Regions from separate parts of the [Roseibacterium] beibuensis genome, predicted to be linked through region 2. Evidence: riboswitches for the same ligand, from Rfam matches in the RefSeq annotation. Region 2 holds a riboswitch; each other region holds the start of a gene.

Region 1 (6,762 bases), on a different contig from region 2:
CCGCGAGGTGGGGTTCACCCAGGTCACGCCCAGCCACGAGGCCAGCCGCCTGATCAAGCTGGTCGGGCGCGGCGATACGGCGGTGGTCGATGCCTATCTCTCACCGATCCTGCGGCGCTATGTCGACCAGGTAGCCGATGCGCTGGACCTCGGGCGGGGCGGCTGCGAGCACCTGTTCTTCATGCAATCGAATGGCGGGCTGACCGATGCGCGGCTGTTCCAGGGGCGCGACGCGATCCTCTCGGGGCCCGCGGGCGGCGTTGTCGGCATGGTGCGCACCGGGCAGGCGGCAGGGTTCGACAAGCTGATCGGCTTCGACATGGGCGGCACCTCGACCGACGTGTGCCATTTCGCAGGCGAGTACGAGCGCAGCTTCGAAACCGAGGTCGCGGGCGTGCGGATGCGCGCGCCGATGATGCATATCCACACGGTCGCGGCCGGGGGCGGATCGATCCTGTCTTACCGCGACGGGCGCTTGCAGGTGGGTCCCGAAAGCGCGGGCGCCGACCCCGGCCCGGCCTGCTACCGGCGCGGCGGGCCCCTGACCGTGACCGATTGCAACGTGATGCTGGGCAAACTGTCGCCCCGCCACTTTCCCGCCGTGTTCGGGCCGAATGCGGATCAGCCGCTGGATGCCGATATCGTACGCGAGAAGTTCGCGGCCCTGGCCGAGGACATCGGAGATGGCCGATCTCCCGAAGAGGTCGCCGAGGGGTTCCTGCGCATCGCGGTCGAGAACATGGCCAACGCGATCAAGAAGATCAGCGTGCAGCGCGGCTATGACGTGACGAAATACGCGCTGGCGAGTTTCGGCGGCGCGGGCGGGCAACATGCCTGCCTCGTCGCGGATGCGCTGGGCATGACGACTGTCATGCTCCATCCCTATGCCGGGGTCCTGTCGGCCTATGGGATGGGCTTGGCCGATATCCGCGCGCTGCGCGAAGCGCAGTTCGATGAAGGCCTGGATCGGTTCGCACAGGCGGAACAGAGACTTTCCGAGATGGCGGACCAAGCCCGCGCCGAGGTGTCGGAACAGGGCATCGGGGCCGACCGCATCCGGATCGAGAGACGCGCCCATCTGCGCTATGCCGGCTCGCACCAGGCCCTGGCCGTCCCTTTTGGCAGTGCCGACGATTTGCGGGCCGCCTTCGAAGACGCGCATCGCGCGCGGTATGGGTTTGCCGCGCCAGAACGGGACCTTGTCTTCGAAATGCTGGAGGTGGAGGCCATCGGGTCGACCGATGCGCCCGACGCCCCTTTGCCGACCACAGAAAAAGACCCTGCACCGCGCGATATGCTCTCTGTCCACCTCTCCGGGGCGCAGCATGACACGCCCCTTTACGCCCGAGACGACCTGCCTGTCGACACAACGGTGGCCGGACCTTCCGTGATCACCGAGGCGACCGGCACCAACATGATCGAACCGGGCTGGCAGGCGCGGGTCGATGAGCTGGGCAACCTCTTGCTGGAACGAACAGAAGCGAAGGCGACCGAACATGCCCTTGGGACCGAGGCCGACCCGGTGATGCTGGAGGTTTTCAACAACCTTTTCATGAACATCGCCGAGCAGATGGGCGCGACACTGCAAAACACGGCCTATTCGGTGAACATCAAGGAACGGCTCGACTTCTCCTGCGCGCTGTTCGATTCCGATGGCAACCTTGTGGCGAACGCCCCGCATGTGCCGGTGCATCTTGGCTCCATGTCCGAGGCGGTGCGCACCGTCGCGCGCCTGAACGCCGGACAGATCGCCGAGGGCGACGCGTATATGCTGAACGCGCCCTTCAACGGCGGCACGCACCTGCCGGATGTGACCGTGATCACACCCGTTTTCGACAGGGCCGGGCAAAAGATCGTCTTCTGGGTCGGCAGCCGGGGCCACCATGCCGATATCGGCGGCAAGACCCCCGGATCCGCCCCGCCCGACTCGACCCGGATCGAGGAGGAAGGCGTCGTCATCGACAATTTCAAACTGGTGGAAAACGGGCGCCTGCGCGAGGCCGAGACACGGGCGCTGCTGGCCTCGGGCCGCTATCCCTGCCGCAACATCGGCCAGAACATGGCCGATCTGGAGGCGCAGGTGGCCGCCAACGCGACCGGCATCCGCGAGGTGCAGAACATGGTCGAAACCTTCGGGTTAGACACTGTTCTGGCCTATATGCGCCACGTGCAGGACAATGCCGAGGCCAGCGTGCGCCGCGTGATCGGGTCGCTGAAGGACGGGGCCTGCACCTACCCGCTGGACGATGGCAGCGAGATCAAGGTCGATATCCGCGTCGATCAGGCGGCAGGCCGCGCGGTGATCGACTTCACCGGCACCTCGCCGCAGCATCGCAACAACTACAACGCCCCCAAGGCCATCGCGACAGCGGCGGTGCTCTATGTCTTCCGCACGCTGGTCGGGCGCGAGATCCCGTTGAACGAAGGGTGCCTTAAACCGCTGGAGATCATCCTGCCCGAGGGGAGCATGATCAACCCGGTCCACCCCGCCGCCGTCATCGCGGGCAACACCGAGGTCAGCCAGGCGATCACCGAATGCCTCTATGGCGCGCTGGACGTGATCGCGGGCAGCCAGGGGACCATGAACAATTTCATCTGGGGCAATGACCGCATCCAGAATTACGAAACCATCGCGGGCGGCGCGGGCGCCGGGCCGGGGTTTGATGGCGCCTCCTGCGTGCAGGTCCACATGACGAATACGCGTGCAACCGATCCAGAGATCCTGGAAACCCGCTTCCCTGTGAGGGTTGAGCGCATGGCCCATCGCAGCGGATCGGGCGGCATCGGCGCATGGAGCGGTGGAGAGGGGATGCACCGGGTGCTGCGCTTCCTCGACCCCATGACGATCACGACGCTCTGTTCGCACCGGGAGGTGCCTGTTCCGGGGCGCGCGGGCGGTGGCGAGGGGGCTATCGGGGAAAACTGGGTTCTCCGGGCCGATGGCACGCGCGAGCGCCTTGCCGGAAATGCCGAAGTCGCGCTGGGCATCGGCGATGCGATCGAGATGCTGACCCCCGGTGGCGGTGGCTGGGGCCAGCCCAAGTGACCCGAAAACACGGCCTTCCAGGGCGCGGCACGGTCAGGATCGTCTGACAGGACGCCCGGCGAGTCCTGTCAGAAACCTGTGACATTTCGGTTTCGGGAACCGAAGTGCCGCGTTCAACCCTTGCTTGAATGCCCCGGCGCGCGTATCCGGGGACTCGCTTCGGTCCGGACGGCGCAAACCGTTCGGGTAATAGGGAACGCGGTGTAATCCCGCGACTGCCCCCGCAACTGTAAGCGGCGAGTGTGGACGGCACATGCCACTGGGACATCCCGGGAAGGCCCGTTTCACGCAACGACCCGCGAAGTCAGGAGACCTGCCGAAGTGATCACCCTGTCCGGGCGCGGGTGGCGCCATGGGCAACGGACCCTTCCGTAGTGGTGACGCATTTGCACCGTCTGCGGAGGGACGAACCCCTCCGATGACATACACCAACGAGTCCGAATGCCGCCATACCGGTATCGAAGGAGGGACATACATGACGAAACGATTGGCTTTGACCGCCATCTCCGCACTCGTTGCCGGCAACCCGGCCTTGGCGCAGGACGCCTTTTTCCAACTGGATGAGGTTATCTTCTCGGCGGGCCTGACCGAGATCGAAGAGGATCGCACCGGCGTATCGGTCGATGTGCTGACGACCGAAGAATTGCGCTATCCCGGCGATATCCAACTATCGAACACGCTGGCGACCGTGCCCGGCCTCACAGTCAGCCAGAATGGCCCGGTCGGGTCGAGCACCACACTGCGCATTCGTGGTCTCGGGACGTCCTACATACCCGTTTACCTGAACGGGATAGATATCACCGATCCGTCCTCCTCCCAGACCGGGTTCGACTTCGGCAGCCTTCTGGGCACCGGGGCAACGCGTGTCGAAATCCTGCGCGGCTCGCAAGGCTCCATCTACGGGTCCGAAGCCATCGGCGGCGTGGTGAACATCACCTCCGACTTGGCCCCTGACGAACCGGGCACCGAGGTCACGGTCGGCGTCGAAGCCGGCAGCTACGAGACCTACCTGTTGAATTTCGGCGTTGGCACTCGGTTCGAGCGCGGAACGCTGTCCTTCTCCGCCACGGAACTGACGACAGAGGGTTTCTCGGCCGCCGACGAAAATGACGGCAACACCGAAGAGGACGGCCACCAGTCCACCACCCTCATTCTTGCGGGTGAATTTGAGACCACCGAGGCTCTGACCATCGGGTTCAGCGCCTTCTACATCGACAGCTTTACCGAGATCGACGATTCCATCGATACCGCCGATGAACAGGAAGGCGAGCGCTCCGGCCTGCGCGCCTACGCCAATTTTGACGCCTTCGGTATAGAACACGAGCTGTCCATCAGCGGATCGCGCACCGAGCGTTATTACCCCGGCGGCTTCACCGAAGACTATCTCGGCGAGCGCATGACATACTCATATCTCGGCACCGCCAACCTACGCACGGCCGATACGCTGACGTTCGGCCTTGATCTGACCGAGGAAGAGTTCGACGCCGATTCCGATTCCGGCGGCGTGGATACCGCCGCGGTCTTTGCCGAATATGTCGCGGCACTGGGTAGCGGTTTCGACCTCTCGGCTTCGCTGCGCTATGACGATCATTCGATTTTCGGCGGACAAACCACTGGTCGTCTTGCCGGCGCATGGCGCCCGGCAGAAGGCACTGTTTTGCGCGGGTCGATTGCATCGGGCTTCCGCGCGCCGTCGCTCTACGAGCTGTATTCCGGATTCTACGGCAACCCGAACCTCGAACCCGAGCAGAGCCGCAGCATCGAATTGGGCATCGAACAGGCGTTCGGCGACCTGAACCTTAGCGCGACCGTTTTCTACACCGAGATCGACGACCTGATCAGTTTCTCAGGCGGCGGCTACAACCAAGTAGCCGGCACCAGCACCACGCAGGGCTACGAACTCACCGCCAACTACATGCTGAGCGACACCCTGTCGGCTTTTGCGAACTATACCTACACGGACGCCGAGGACCGGGCCGGCAATCGTCTGCCGCGTGTGCCGCGCCATAACCTCGTGCTTGGTCTCAATGCAGCAATTGCAGAGCGTGTTACCTGGGCGACGACCGCTCAATTCGAGTTTGACAGGCAAGACGTCGTCTTTCCTGCACCCAACTACGAACGAACGCCGGTTGACGTTCCCGATTATGCCGTTGTCGACACAACCTTCAGCTACGCGGTCAACGACACCACGGAGGCCTTCCTGAGGATCGAGAACGTCTTCGACGAGGAGTACCAGACGGCAATCGGCTACGGCACCAGCGACAGGGCGTTCTACATTGGCCTGCGCTCGCGCTTCTGATCGTTTGAAGCGCCTTGCGGTGGCGGCGGGGATGACCCTCGCCGCCGCTACATCGGCATGGGCGGACGCCCCCACCCGGGTCGTGTCGATGAACCTGTGCACGGATCAACTGGCGATGATGCTGGCCGCGCCGGGGCAGTTGATCTCGGTCAGCCAGGTCGCGGTCGATCCGCTGACCTCCCCCATGGCCGAGGAAGCGGCGGCCTACGACATCAACTTCGGTAGCGCGGAAGAGATCTACCTGCTCGACCCCGACCTCGTCCTGGCCGGCGTCTATTCCGACCCGGCGACCGTGGGCATGCTGCGCCGCCTCGGGGTGCGAGTGGAACAGATCGCGATCACGCAGCGCCTTGTCGACGTGCCGGATCGCCTGCGCGAGGTCGGGGCGCTTCTTGGCCGCGAAACCCGGGCAGAGACCCTGATTGCCGCGTTCGAGACGGATCTTGCGCGGCTGACGCATGCCGCGACCGGCCCCCGCGCGGCCTTCTACTTTCCCAACGGCTATACGCTTGGCACCGGGACGCTGTCGCACGACATCCTCACAACAGCCGGATTCACCCATATCGCCGAAGAACTGGGGCGCAGCGCATCGGGGCGGCTGGCGCTGGAATTGCTTGCCATGGCCGCGCCGGAACTGGTGATCGGCAGCACGCCCTATGCGGGCGCCTCGCGGTCGGAAGAGATCTTGCGCCACCCCGCGCTGCAAGCGGTGATCGCGGCCGGCCGAGGCACGGTCAGCGGGCCGGATTGGGTCTGCGGCACGCCCCATGTCATCAATGCCCTCGAAAACCTGACCCGCCTGCGGACCGAGATGGAGGCCGCGCGATGACCCGGCGGCTCCTCATGCCCGGTCTCGTGGCGCTGGTCCTCGTGCTGTTCACCCTCTCGCTTCTGATCGGGCCGGCGGGGTTCGGCCTTGGCGATTCGCTGAGGGCCCTGGTCGGCGGACAGGGCGATGCGGTCACGCTGGTGATGCGGGAAATCCGCCTGCCCCGCGCCATCCTCGCCGTCATGGTCGGCGTATCGCTGGGCCTGTCGGGTGCGGCCTTGCAAGGCTACCTGCGCAACCCTTTGGCGGAACCGGGCCTGATCGGCGTATCGGGGTCGGCGGCGCTGGGCGCGGTGATCGCGCTGCAAACGGGGTTTGCCACGCTCTTCGCCCTTGCCTTGCCGCTGGCGGCCCTGATCGGGGCCTTGATCGCGGTGATGCTGATCCTGCTGCTGGCCGGCCCGCGCGGCGGGTCAATCACGCTGATCCTGGCCGGCATCGCGATTTCGGCCCTTGCGGGGGCGTTGACCTCGCTTGCGCTGAACCTGTCACCCAACCCTTTCGCGGTCAGTGAAACGGTGTTCTGGATGCTCGGGTCGCTGTCGGATCGCTCCTTTGCGCATGTCTGGATCGCGCTGCCGTTCATGG
Region 2 (6,762 bases):
GCCTCGCGGCAGGAGCGCCGTATCCCGAGGCAACACTTAACTAACCGGGCACAGCGTGCCCTCCTGTGTCAGGCGTTCGATGACGTACCAGTCCACCCTAGAGCCGTGCTGCTTGATCGTGCATCCCGACCCCTTCGTGGCGCAGGATCTTCAGGATATCCTGATCTCCGCCGGTGCGACGAAGGTCGATGTCGTCCCCGCTTTGGCAGATGAGGTGCGTGGCAATATCCGGATTGCCTTTGTCGCGGGGCGCGTCCCCGACATTTTGTCGGCGGACCATGTCCGTGCCTGGGCGGATGGCGGTGTTCCGGTGGTGGTGTTCGACGGTGATGGTACGCTGACGGGACCGGGCGCGGAAAACGCGGTCGCGACGTGCGGCGTGCATGTCCTGGCGCAACCGTTCCGCACCGAAGACGTGACGCGGCTACTCAGGGAACTGGCGGTTTTCTAGGTTTTCCGGGAACCACCGGCACCGGTCCGGGTTATCTCCTCAGTAGCTGAACAGGAGATAATCCAATGCTTGGTTGGGCACTTACCTTTCTCGTTATCGCGCTTGTCGCCGCTCTGTTTGGGTTTGGCGGTATCGCCAGCGCGTCGGCTGGCATCGCGCAGATCCTCTTCTTCATCTTCATCGCGCTGTTCGTGATCGCGATGGTCGCCCGGGCGATCCGCGGCCGCACGCCGTAAACGAAAATACTGCATCAGGGGCGAGTGGTCCTATCGGCCGCTCGCCCCTTTTTCATGCGCGACTGTCGGAATTGGAGACAAGACAACATGGCGAACCGCGAGCATTTGCTGAAAGGCTACATGGACCACGTCGAAGCCCTCAGCCCCGGTGAAACCGAGTTCCACCAAGCCGTTGCGCATGTGGCGGGCGACGTCATCACCATCGAGAAGGCCAATTCGGAGTTCGCCAATGCCCGCGTTCTGGACCGTCTCGCCCTGCCGGATCGGGTGATCGGGTTCCGGGTGGTCTGGCAGAACGATGCCGGTGAGGTCGAGGTCAACCGGGGTTGGCGGGTGCAGTATTCCAACGCCATCGGACCCTACAAGGGCGGGCTGCGGTTCCACCCGACAGTCAACCCGTCGATCCTGAAATTCCTCGGGTTCGAGCAGGTCTTCAAGAACGCGCTGACGGGCCTGCCGCTGGGGGGCGGCAAGGGGGGCGCGGATTTCAACCCGACGGGCCGCAGCGATGCCGAGATCATGCGCTTCTGCCAGGCCTTCATGCGCGAGCTGGCCCACCATATCGGCCCGGACCGCGATGTTCCCGCGGGCGACATCAATGTCGGCACGCGCGAGATCGGGTGGCTTTTCGCGGCCTACAAGGCGCAAGATGGCGAGTTCACCGGCGCCTTGACCGGCAAGGGCCAGAGTTTCGGCGGCTCCGCCATGCGCACCGAAGCGACGGGCTATGGCCTTGTCTATTTCGTCGAGGCGATGCTGGCCGAACAGGGCCAGGAGATTGGCGGCAAGCGCATCGCGATCTCGGGCAAGGGCAACGTCGCGACCCATGCGGCGGAGAAGGCGGTCGCCCTGGGCGGCAAGGTCATGACGCTTTCGGATACCTCGGGCAGCCTCGTGGCCGAGGATGGCCTGACGGCAGACACAATCGACTGGGTGCGCCAGCGCAAGCAGGAAGGCCGCGACATCGCCGATCCGCCAAAAGGCTGCGGTGCGCGGTTCGTGGAAGGCCGTGCCCCGTGGGATCACGAGGCCGATATCGCGCTGCCCTGTGCCACCCAGAACGAGGTGGATGAGGAGATGGCAAAACGCATCGTCGACAACGGTGCGAAGATCCTGGCCGAAGGCGCCAACATGCCGCTGACCGCCGTCGCGCGGGAGGTGATCGAGAACGCCGACCTGCACCACGCGCCGGGCAAGGCATCGAATGCGGGGGGCGTGGCCGTCTCGGGGCTGGAGATGAGCCAGAACAGCCATCGCCGCTTTTCCACCGCCGCGGAGGTCAATGGCGAGTTGAAGCAGATCATGCGGGGCATCCATGACCGCGTCGCCGCCGAAGGCAGGCAGAGTGGCCGGATCGACTATGCCCGCGCGGCCAACATCGCCGGGTTCCGCAAGGTCGCGCAGGCCATCGCCGCGATGGGCGCGATCTGAGGGGGCAGGTGATGACAGGTGCAGAGCTTTTCGTCGAATGCCTTGTCGCGGGCGGGATCGACACGGTCTACGCGCTTCCCGGCGAGGAAACGACCGACCTGATGGACGCGCTGGCGGCGTCGAAGATCGACATCGTGTTATGCCGCCACGAACAGGGGGCCACCTTCATGGCCGCCTGACGGGGCGGCCCGCGGCCTGTCTGGCCACGCTCGGGCCCGGGGCGTCGAACCTTGTTACCGGGCTGGCCGATGCCACGCTCGATCATGCGCCCGTTTTGGCGATCACGGGGCAGGGCGGCGGATGACCTGGCGGCCCTGTTGCAGGGCACCGGGATGCCGATGGCAAGCAGCTTCAAGGCCAAGGGCATCTTGCCCGCGCATCACCCTCAGAACCTCGGGGCCTTCGGCCTTCCGGCCGAAGATTAGGTGGATCATGCCATCCACAGTGCCGATCTGCTTGTCTGTATCGGGCTGGACCCGGTGGAATACCCCTTGGGCAAGCTGACGGATGAGGCCCGGATCGACGCGCTCTCCTTGTCAGACACAAGCGTGCCGCGCGATGCCGGGTGGCATCTGGGGGCCGAGGCCGTCGGGGACCTTGCCGCCGGATTGCGACACACGGCATGCGAAACGGATGACGACCTGGCGAAGCATTGCGGCGACCGCCCTGCAAGGCAGCTCATCACGGTGCCGGTCAAATACAGCGGAACCTTCGCGTGACCCCTGCCCGTCGGGAACCTTTGACGGGGCATCCGTGTTGAGTGTCCAGAACCGCAACACAGGAGCTAAGCCATGAAAACCGCACCTATTCTTGGTATCGCTGTCGCCGCAATCGTCGCCATCGGCGCCGCCGTCTACCTTGTCGATATCGACCAGACCGAAGAGGCCGCGCTGCCGGAAATCTCGGTCGAAGGCGGCAACATGCCCGAGTTCGAGGCCGAGACCGGGGATATCGAGGTCGGCGAGACCGAAGTGACCGTTCCCACGCTCGAGATCGAGCCGCCGGAAGAAGACACCGATCTCGCCCAGAACCAGTAATCAAGTCTTACCGCTGATAGGAGAATGACGATGAACCGCGACCAGATCGAAGGCAAATGGACCGAGATCAAGGGCCAGCTGCGTGAACACTACGGCGAGCTGACCGACAACGATCTCGAAGAAGCCAAGGGCGACCGCGAACAGATGGAAGGCGTGCTTCAGCAGAAGCTGGGCCAATCCAAGGAAGAGGTTCGCAAGACGGTCGACGATATTCTGGCCAAGGTCTGATTGACCTGCAGACCCACCACAAGACGCCCTGCGTGAAATCGCGGGGCGTTTTGAGTCTGAGAAAGGACCAAAGACCGGCGTCCACTCACCTTGCCGATTTGGACCCAGAGGGATCTTGCCGCTGTCCGGACGATCCGCAAACGCACGTGCGGACAGATGCGCAAACAACCTGCCTGAGACGGTCCGCGTCGATGCGCGGCAGCCTGTCATACCGGACGGCGAGGAGAAACAGAGGTTTCACGACGGTTATCCGGTGTTGTCCGCTTACGTCTCAAGAAAGGCCGCCAATCATTCGGGTCGAGGGCATGTTCGGCTCCATTCTTTGCAATGGAACCGGAGGTTGGCGAACTTTACGGTCTTCCGGGCGAATAAGTACGCGATCTCACCCCCTTGGTTGGCGGTATCGGAGGTGCAACAGACGGCAGCGCACACGTATTTTTTGTTGCAGCAAGAGGATGCGGAGGTGGACTTCATGCTGGGCGGCAGGGCCCCAAGCCCCACCGCCGCGTTGTGGTTCAGTGGTCCTCTTGCCAGATCTCATCCATTACGACCGCGTCCAATGGCAGGCGTTGGCGCCAGCCCTTGAGGGCCAGTTCGGGCGCGGGATAGAAGTCATCCACAAACCCGACACACAGGTAGGCCACGATCGCCACGTGGTCGGGCAGCGCGAGGATCCGGCGCAGGTCGGGCTCGTTGTAGATGCTGACCCAACCCACGCCGACATTCTCGGCGCGCGCGGCAAGCCACAGGTTCTGAACCGCGCAAACCGAGGAATAGAGATCCATCTCGGGGTTGTGGGTACGGCCCAGAACCACCGGCCCGCAGCGGTCGCGGTCGCAGGTGACGGCGATGTTCAGCGGCGCTTTCAGGATGCCTTCGAGCTTGAGGCCGCGATAGGTGCTGCGGATACCCTCTGGGAACATCGCCTCGGCCTCGGCATTCGCGGCCTCGAAGACGCGATGCACGGCGCGGCGACGCTCGAGGTCACGGATGAGAATGAAATTCCACGGTTGCATGAACCCCACGGACGGCGCGTGATGGGCGGCGTCGAGGATGCGCCGCAGGACGTCGTCGGGGATCGGGTCGGGGCGGAACTCGTCGCGCACGTCTCGGCGGTTGCGGATCAGGTCGTGGATCGTGTCGCGGTCTTCTGGGGTAAAGCGGCGCGCGGATGCGGGCGCCGCCGGGGCGGTGTCGGGCATGGTGGCCCTCCTGGTTTGACAGCGCCGCCTCGGGTTCCACGCGGGGCGGCCATCTTGCCGGGCCGGTCTTCTGGCTTCGGGTCATCTGCGCGCAGGCGCCTTCCCGGATCGCTCCAGTGGCATCGTGCCTGCGGCATCCCCGTCACAGCGGCGGGCCCGCGCCGGTATTGCACCGACTTCCCGATTCTCCCCGGCTTGGCGGGGCACCCGGCGGACGCTGCATAAGCGGGCGAGCGGCGGCAGGCAAGATGCGCGCGATATCGCAAAGCCCCATCAGTCCGTGACCTTAACGAAGTAACGGACGAAGGTCGAAATCCTATTCACCCGGCTACACCACAAGCCGGCTTCGAAGCAGTTGCGCTTGCGTGGCCCATCGGCGCAAACGATAAAGTGCCGCGCGCTGCCGCCGCCACGGCCCTCCTCAAACTGGCCAAGATGGTTTCCGCACCTCAGAAGCCGTCAACGGTCTGACATCAAGGGCCTTCACGCCGTTGTTCCCGGTTGCCTCAACACCGAAGCGGACATTCCGCCAAAATCACCCAGTTGAGCCATACGTGGTCTACATAGGGGGCGGAAAGCGGAAGTTCGCTGCGGTGAAGATTGTGCCACACAGCCAAGCTAGAAGCCGACATCCAGAGCAGACCAAGATCAAAGCGTACCGGAATGACACAGGTCCCGAGTGAAGTCGCGGTACTTCGCATGAGAAGCGGGAAGAAGTGCGGCTGGGCGAAACTGCTGTGCGCCGCAATACGTTTCCCATCCGAGGCTCGTCTGGGCCCTCGGCATGATGTACCTCGATCATGAAGGCGACCAGCGGCTTTGCCTGCTCAGCCTGAGCATCGATCCGCTTGCGCTCGCGACCGGGCTGGAGAACCGCGATGCCGTGACCCGGTTCGCCAAGGGCCTCTATCGCAACCCCACCGGCATCATCGAACGCGCCATGCAGGCTGCCGCGAACGGGCGGAAGGGATACCGGCTCGTCACCCGTGAGAAGATCAGGGGTCGAACCTTGGCCGGAAGCTTCGATTGCCCCTCACCGATGCTTGTGAGCGAGGCGCGGGATCGACGCACCCTCCCCGATGCGCAGGAGCCCGGCCCAGAAGAGGGCAAGACCTCCTTCTTCGACCCCGATATCCGCAAGGCGATCCTGAAGATCGACGAGAGCAGATCCATCCGCAAGCCGCGCTACGAGAGCGAGGAGGAGCGCGCCGAGAAAGAGCGGGACATGATGGAGCGCATGCATATCGAGACCGGTCCGGCCAGCGCGATGATCCTGCGCGATCTCTTCGGTTACGAAAGCGGGTTCCGCGTTCTTGGCGACATGATGCCCGACGAGGAGCCAGAACACCCTGCCTTTTGACGACGCAAACCGGCAACACCCGTGTCCAATCGGGGCCGACCTCCAGGCGCAAGCCTTTCAGATCGGCAACGCGGAGACAAAAATTGCCCGTGACAACCATGAGGAACGACAACATGAATGACGATCGACAAGACGGCGCCCTGCCGGCCACCCGGTCGGCCGACGCACCGCCAACCGCACCACCCCACCCCCTGGATGGCCAGTGGTTCATGCGCGTCGATGGGCGCGACTACGGCCCCTATACCGGCCACCAGCTCAAGGCCTTTGCCGAGGATGGCCGTCTTGAGCCGGACACGGAGATCCGCCGGGAGGCCAGCGCGGAATGGGTTGCTGCCGAGATGGATGTCGCGATCCGGAAGTTTTTCCAGCCGGCGCCTGTGCCCCAGCCCGGGCCGGAGCCGCAGGTCGCGACCGCAAGCGATCGCAGTACGGTCGTCCAGGTCACCAATACCTTTCAACAGCCCGCGGCGCTGGTGGATCCGGGCGCAAACAAGTCGCCCGGGCTGGCGCTCTTGCTGTCCTTCCTTTTCGTCGGACTTGGCCAGTTCTATAACGGCGATGTCGGCAAGGGCTTCCTGATGATCCTGGGCTGCATTCTGCTCTGGCTCGTCTTCCTCGGTTGGATCATCAACATCTGGTCGATGATCGACGCCTACACCAAGGCCAAGGAGCTCCGCGATCGCCACCAGGCCTACATTGCGGCACAGACGCGGCCGGCATGACCCGCCAGGGGAAGCGAACCTGCCCGACCTGCCTTGGCCTGGGTCTCGCACGGGAGCGGTGCCCGACCTGCGGACGTGCTGCGGCCGGCCAAGCG
Region 3 (6,762 bases), on a different contig from region 2:
GGAGACCACGCCAAAGTCCGACAAAAACGCCGCACGAAACGCGTCATCGCGGAACATGCCGTGCAGGTAGCTTCCCGCGATGCGCCGGTTGCCGCTGACCGCGCCTTCCGGGGCATCGTCCACATGGGCAAAGGGCCGGGCGCGGTCGGGGCCGTCCGTCTCGCCGATATGGATCTCGTAGCCGCGAAACTGCGTGCCGCTTGACACATGGATCGCCCCAACCTTGGTCAGCCGCTTTTTCGGGGTCATGACCGTCGACACATCGAGCAATCCGAGCCCAGGATCGGCCCCCGCCGGTCCCTCGATCCCCTCCGGATCCGCCACCTCGCGCCCCAGCATCTGGTAGCCTCCGCAGATGCCCAGCACATGCCCCCCGCGCCGGACATGGGCGGCAAGGTCCACATCCCAGCCCTGCGCACGCAGAAAGGCCAGATCGCCCCGCGTCGATTTCGTGCCCGGCAGGATCACCAGGTCCGCGTCGCCCGGGATCGCGCGGCCGGGGCCGAGCATCGTCAGCCGCACGCCGGGTTCCTGCGCCAGCGGGTCGAGATCGTCGAAATTCGCGATCCGGCTGAGCGACAGACACACGACGTGAAGCCCCGTCTCGCGCCGGGGTGCAGAGAGATCCAGCGCGTCCTCGGCCGGCAACTTCCAGGCGTCGGGGAACCAGGGGCAGACACCGTAGCCGCGCCAGCCGGTCAAGCCCTCGATCGCCCGGTAGCCGTCGTCGAACAGCGACGGGTCACCCCGGAAGCGGTTGATGAGGAAGCCCGCGATCATCGCGGCATCGGCAGGGTCGATCACCACCTGCGTGCCGACGATCTGCGCGATCACGCCGCCCCGATCGATGTCGCCTGCCAGGATCACGGGGACGTCCGCCGCCCGCGCAAAGCCCATGTTGGCGATGTCGCCTGCGCGCAGGTTGACCTCGGCCGGGCTACCCGCGCCCTCAACGAGCACAAGGTCATGGGCGGATTTGAGACGGTGGAAGCTTTCCAGCACCTTGTCGCGAAGCTGTGGCTTCAGGCACTGGTAGTCCCGCGCCTTCGCGGTGGTGAGCCGCCGCCCCTGCACGATCACCTGCGCGCCGACATCCGTTTCGGGCTTCAGCAGCACCGGGTTCATGTCGGTATGAAGCGGCAGGCCCGACGCCAAAGCCTGCAATGCCTGCGCCCGCCCGATCTCGCCGCCATCGGCGGTAACAGCGGCATTGTTCGACATGTTCTGCGGCTTGAAGGGCGCGATTGAAAGGCCGCGGTTTCTCGCCGTGCGACAGAGGCCGGCGACGAGGAGCGACTTGCCGACGTTGCTGCCGGTGCCCTGGATCATCAGCGCGCGGGGCATCGCTTCAACCGGAATAGAAGAGCGCGGACAGAACGTAGCCCTTCGGCAGCGGCACAGTCGGCGGCGTATCGAAGCCCTGCGCGATGCGGTCCGGGAGCAGGTGGGTGTGCGGGCCGTCGGGTGCGGTGCCACCGGCAAGCGGGATGATCGCATCGACCTCGGCCCGCAGCCAGGGTGCCTCGATCACGCGGACGGGCTTCGGGCACAGCACCATAGACGCCCGCGACGAAGGTGCCCGAGGACCCGGCGAAGCGCGCCTCGACTTCGTCGAGAAGGCGCTCACCCTGCCAGTCGAGACGCCGGACCGATAGGCCCATGGTCGCCGCGCGCGCGTCCAGCGCCGCCCAGACGCCCGCGCGATCGTCGTCGCTGGCACCACTCCAGACGGCGATCTCGTCCAGCGCGCGAACGCAGCCGGTGCAAAGGCGTTTTGCTTCGTCGGTCGCGCGGACGCCGGTACAGGGGCTTGCCGGAGGGCGCCTGGCTGCCATGTTCATTAGAATTCCACACCCTTTTGAGGCTTGATACCATCCCGAAACGGATGCTTCACCAACGTCATCTCGGTCACCAGATCTGCCACCTCTAGCAATTCGGGTTTGGCGTTGCGGCCCGTCAGGCAGACATGGGTCATGTGGGGTTTCTGCTCTAGAAGGAATTCAACCACCTCGTGGACATCGAGGTAGTCGTAGCGCAATGCAATGTTGATCTCGTCCAGCAGCACGAATTGGATCTCGGGGTCGAGGATCTGTTCCTTAGCGATCTGCCAGCCGTTCCGGGCGGCTGCGATGTCGCGCTCCCTATCTTGCGTTTCCCAAGTGAAACCTTCACCGGAAACGAAGAATTTGCATTCGCTGGCGAACCGATCGCGCAGGAACGTCTTCTCGCCAATCTCGCGATCGCCTTTGATGAACTGGACGACCGCGCAGGGCATGCCATGGGCGATGCAGCGCATGACCATTCCGAAACCAGAGGATGACTTACCCTTTCCCGGCCCGGTAAGGACGATGACCAGGCCCTTTTCTTTGTTTTTTTCCTTCATCATTTTGTCGCGCGCGGCCTTGATCCGCTTTTTCTTCTCGTTGTGGCGACGGGTTACATCTTCCATGGGAACTCCTGGCAGCTTGACACGAGTGGACAGGCCTGAGCATCTGACCATGCTGGTGCCTGACCTATCAGGTGAAAAGGGAATGTGCGAGGTCCGCAAGAATGGACCGAACCGCAGCCGCCCCCGCGACCGTGACCGGAGAGGTCGCCCGAAAGCCACTGACCTGTGACAGGTCGGGAAGGCCGGGCGACCGACAGGGTAACACCTGACATCCGCAAGCCGGGAGACCTGCCAGCGCGAAGACTGAACCCGGGCGGGGTGCTCCGGTGTCGGACTGACGGCGTGTTGGCCGTTCTTCCGCTCCGTGCCCGCGTCCGCCCAACAAGTGGAAGTATGCATGGCGCACCCGTCATCCCGAGTGGAACTCCTCGTCTGTATCCGCTGCCGTCAGGGGCACGACGTGCCGGAAGAGGCCGAGCGCCCCGGCGCGACACTCTTTCGTCGACTGAGCGAGTCAGGCCTTGATGGCGTGACCACCAGACCGGTCGAATGCCTGTCGAATTGTTCGCAGGGCTGCACCATCGCGCTCCGTGGACCTGGGCGCTGGACCTACGTCTATGGGAACATCGACCCACTGGATCATCCGGACACGATTCAGGACGGCGCCCAGAAATACGCCGCCACGCTGGACGGTCTCGTGCCGTGGCGCGAACGCCCCGAACACTTCCGCAAGAACTGCATTGCGCGCATCCCGCCCCTCGACCCTCCCGCGTGCAACCTCGGAGAGACCTGACATGGCCAGCCCCAAAAGCAATCTCGAAAAACTCCCCGTCACCGTGATCACCGGCTTCCTTGGCTCCGGCAAGACGACGCTGATCACTCAGCTGATGAAGAACCCGGGCGGCAAGCGTCTTGCCGTCGTCGTGAACGAGTTCGGCGAAGTAGGTGTGGATGGCGAGATCCTGAAAGGGTGTGCAATCCCCGATTGTCCGGCGGAAAACATTATGGAGCTAGCCAACGGCTGCATCTGCTGCACCGTGGCCGACGATTTCATCCCGACGATCGAGGCGCTGATGGCGCTTGATCCGCGCCCCGATCACATCCTGATCGAGACCTCGGGCCTGGCGCTGCCGAAGCCGCTGCTAAAGGCGTTCGACTGGCCCGACATCCGCTCGAAGATCACGGTGGACGGGGTCATCGCGCTGGCCGATGCCGAGGCCGTCGCGGCGGGTCGCTTCGCGCCCAATGTCGCGGCGGTAGAGGTGCAGCGCTTCGCGGACGAGAGCATCGACCACGAAACGCCTTTGTCGGAGGTGTTCGAGGACCAGATCTCCTGCGCCGACATCGTGCTTCTGACCAAGCCCGACCTCGCCGGACCCGAGGGCGTGGCCAAAGCCCGCGCCGTGATCGAGGCCGAGGCACCGCGCCCCCTGCCGGTCATCGAGGTGGCCGAGGGCGCCGTCGATCCGCGGGTGATCCTCGGGCTGGAAGCGGCCGCCGAAGACGACATGGACGCGCGGCCCAGCCATCACGACGACCACGACGACCACGAGCACGACGATTTTGACAGCGTCGTAATCGACATCCCCGAAATCGCGGCCCCCGTGGACCTGGTCGCGCGAATCGAGGCGCTGGCCGAGCGCCGGAACATCCTGCGGGTCAAGGGTTACGCGGCGGTCGCGGGCAAGCCCATGCGCCTTCTGGTGCAGGCGGTGGGCGCGCGGGTGCGCCACCAGTACGACCGGCCCTGGGCGACCGGCGAAGGGCGGCGCGGGCGGCTTGTGGTCATCGCCGAACATCACGATATCGACGCCGACGCGATCCGGGGTCTTCTCGTGTCCGGCGCGCAAGCCGCGGAGTAACGCGAGGCACCGGCCTGAATGCATGTCATCTTCCGCGAAAGCCATGGGTTGGAGGAAACCGAAACGCCAACCGATCTGGGGCAGTCGCCCGCGGATCTCGTCGTGTTGTCGTTTTCCGACAGCGACCTCGGGGCCTTCGCGGCGGGGTGGCATCGGGGCGGCGGCCCGGACGGCTGCCTGCCGACGCTGCGGCTCGCCAATATCGCCGCGCTGAAGCATCCACTGTCGGTCGATACCTATGTCGAGCGGACGCTCGAGGGGGCCAAGGGCATCCTGATCCGCCTTATCGGCGGCGTGCCCTACTGGCTCTATGGGTTGCAACAGATCGAGGCGCTGGCCCGGGCCAAGCGTATCGCGCTGGCAGTGCTGCCCGCCGACGGGCGCCCCGATGCGCGGCTCGATGCGGTCTCGACCGTGCCTGCGTCGACGCTGCGCCGCCTGGCGCATCTCTGCGACACCGGCGGCGCGGTGGCGGCTCAGGCTGCGCTGGCGCAGATGGCGCTCGCGGCGGGCCTCTATGCCGGGCCGGTGCCGGGGGCGAAAACCCTGCCGCAGGTGGGGGCCTGGACGCCGGAGGATGGCGTCTGCTGCCCGGCCCCAATCCGCTTCACGGATGGCGCACCGCTGGTGCTGGTTGTCTTCTACCGCTCCTATTTGGTCGCGGCGGACCTCGCGCCGATAGAAGCATTGTTCGCGGCGTTGCGCGACCGTGGGCTCCGCGCGCTCGGCCTCTTCGCATCGTCGCTCAAGGCAGCCGGCGCGCGGGAATGGCTGGAGGGTCAGGTGCGCGCACTCGGCCCCGCGGCCATCGTCAACGCAACCTCCTTCTCGGGGCGCGGCGATGCGGGCAGGTCACCCCTCGATGCGGCAGGCGCGCCGGTGTTTCAGGTCGCGCTGGCAACCTCGACTCGCGAGGCCTGGACGGAGGCGGAGCGCGGCTTGTCCCCTGCCGATCTCGCCATGCACGTGGTCTTGCCTGAAATAGACGGAAGGCTTTTTGCCGGCGTCGCCTCGTTCAAGGAACCTGAAGTGCGCGACGCGCATCTGCAATTCGCTCGATACGCCCATGCCCCCGAGGCGGGCCGGATCGCCGCCATCGCGGATCGTGTGGTCGCCTGGCATCGGCTGTCGACCACCGCTCCCGGCGACCGGCGTGTGGCACTCGTGCTTTCGACCTATCCAGGTCGCGGCTGGAACATGGCCCATGCCGTGGGGCTCGACGCGCTGGCATCGGCCGAGGCAATCCTCGGCGACCTTGCGGGAACAGGGTACGCGGTTGCGCCCGGCAAGGAGCTGCACGAGGCGCTTGCTACCCAGCACATTCACTGGCCGATGGAAGAATACCGCGCCGCGCTTGCCCATCTGCCGCCAAGCCTCCGCGACGATCTGAACGCCGCCTGGGGGACGCCCGAAGACGATGCCGATGCGGGCCCCGACGGCTTTGCCTTTGCCGCGGTTCGGCGCGGCAACGCGGTTGTGGCGCTGCAACCCGAACGCGGAACACCGAAGACCCGCGATGCAGACTACCACGATCTCGCTCGCGTGCCGCGGCACGCCTACGTTGCCTTCTACCTCTGGCTTCGGGAGCAGACTGACGCGCTGATCCATATCGGTGCGCACGGCACACTGGAGTGGCTGCCGGGCAAGGCGGTGGCCTTGTCCGAAGCCTGCTGGCCCGAGGCGCTGATCCGCGATCTCCCGGTGATCTATCCTTTCATCGTCAACGACCCGGGCGAGGCCGCGCAGGCCAAGCGGCGCATCGGTGCGGTGACCATCGGACACGTTCCGCCGCCATTGAAGGCTTCAGGCACGCCGCAGCGCCTTGCCCGGCTCGAAGCGTTGCTCGACGAATTCTCCAATGCGGACGGGCTCGACCCCCGTCGCCGCGACGGGCTGATCGCCGATATCCGCGACGAGGCGCGGGCCCTCGGCGTCGAGAGCGATCTGGGGATCGAGGCCGCATCCTGTCCAGCCGAGGCCATTACCCGGATCGACCGCTTCGTCTGCGACGTCAAGGAAAGCCAGTTCGGCGACGGGCTGCATGTCTGGGGGCGGGCACCGACCGGACAAGGTGCCTTCGACACCGCGGCCTCGGCCAATGCCGAGCGGCAGGCGCTCCTCGACGCGTTGGCGGGTCGTAGGATCGAGCCGGGGCCGTCGGGCTCTCCCTATCGCGGTCGGACAGACGTACTGCCGACCGGTCGCAACCTCTATACCACCGACCCGCGCAGCGTGCCCACGCGCGCCGCGTTCCGACAGGGCGCGGTACTGGCAGACGAGCTGATCCGCCGCCATCTGCAGGACGAGGGCGACTGGCCGCGGGCGCTGGTTGTCGATCTCTGGGGATCGGCCACGATGCGCACGGCTGGCGAGGAATTCGCCATGGCGCTGGCACTGCTGGGCATACGCCCGGTCTGGGAGGACGGATCGGAACGCGTGTCGGGCATCGAGGTCGTGCCGATTGCGGAACTCGACCGCCCGCGCGTCGATGTGACACTTCGCGTGTCGGGC

Evidence for each region. A riboswitch is a leader RNA that binds a small molecule or an ion and turns the genes downstream of it on or off. The one in region 2 is predicted to bind cobalamin.
Region 1: linked by a shared signal. The riboswitch ahead of ABD923_RS12855 (TonB-dependent receptor plug domain-containing protein) and the one ahead of bluB (5,6-dimethylbenzimidazole synthase) in region 2 are both predicted to bind cobalamin.
Region 3: linked by a shared signal. The riboswitch ahead of ABD923_RS00110 (DUF1636 domain-containing protein) and the one ahead of bluB (5,6-dimethylbenzimidazole synthase) in region 2 are both predicted to bind cobalamin.

Annotation. Positions count from the first base shown of each region.
Region 1 covers NZ_BAABHW010000003.1:291,095-297,856, reverse strand. Annotated here, with positions in the region: gene ABD923_RS12860 (hydantoinase B/oxoprolinase family protein) at 1-3,046, shown strand, start outside; cobalamin riboswitch at 3,190-3,381, shown strand; gene ABD923_RS12855 (TonB-dependent receptor plug domain-containing protein) at 3,522-5,345, shown strand; gene ABD923_RS12850 (ABC transporter substrate-binding protein) at 5,377-6,174, shown strand; gene ABD923_RS12845 (FecCD family ABC transporter permease) at 6,171-6,762, shown strand, end outside.
Region 2 covers NZ_BAABHW010000007.1:2,242-9,003, reverse strand. Annotated here, with positions in the region: gene ABD923_RS17400 (ANTAR domain-containing protein) at 80-451, shown strand; gene ABD923_RS17395 (DUF1328 domain-containing protein) at 517-687, shown strand; gene gdhA (NADP-specific glutamate dehydrogenase) at 775-2,118, shown strand; partial or broken gene ABD923_RS19175 (thiamine pyrophosphate-binding protein) at 2,130-2,422, shown strand; gene ABD923_RS17380 (hypothetical protein) at 2,382-2,543, shown strand; gene ABD923_RS17375 (hypothetical protein) at 2,544-2,837, shown strand; gene ABD923_RS17370 (hypothetical protein) at 2,910-3,155, shown strand; gene ABD923_RS17365 (CsbD family protein) at 3,186-3,383, shown strand; gene bluB (5,6-dimethylbenzimidazole synthase) at 3,899-4,585, opposite strand; cobalamin riboswitch at 4,629-4,810, opposite strand; gene ABD923_RS17355 (hypothetical protein) at 5,370-5,945, shown strand; gene ABD923_RS17350 (DUF4339 domain-containing protein) at 6,059-6,667, shown strand; gene ABD923_RS17345 (hypothetical protein) at 6,664-6,762, shown strand, end outside.
Region 3 covers NZ_BAABHW010000001.1:20,593-27,354, reverse strand. Annotated here, with positions in the region: gene ABD923_RS00130 (cobyric acid synthase) at 1-1,344, opposite strand, end outside; gene ABD923_RS00125 (DUF6925 family protein) at 1,349-1,558, opposite strand; partial or broken gene ABD923_RS00120 (DUF1289 domain-containing protein) at 1,683-1,835, opposite strand; gene cobO (cob(I)yrinic acid a,c-diamide adenosyltransferase) at 1,841-2,449, opposite strand; cobalamin riboswitch at 2,486-2,699, shown strand; gene ABD923_RS00110 (DUF1636 domain-containing protein) at 2,787-3,182, shown strand; gene cobW (cobalamin biosynthesis protein CobW) at 3,184-4,251, shown strand; gene cobN (cobaltochelatase subunit CobN) at 4,270-6,762, shown strand, end outside.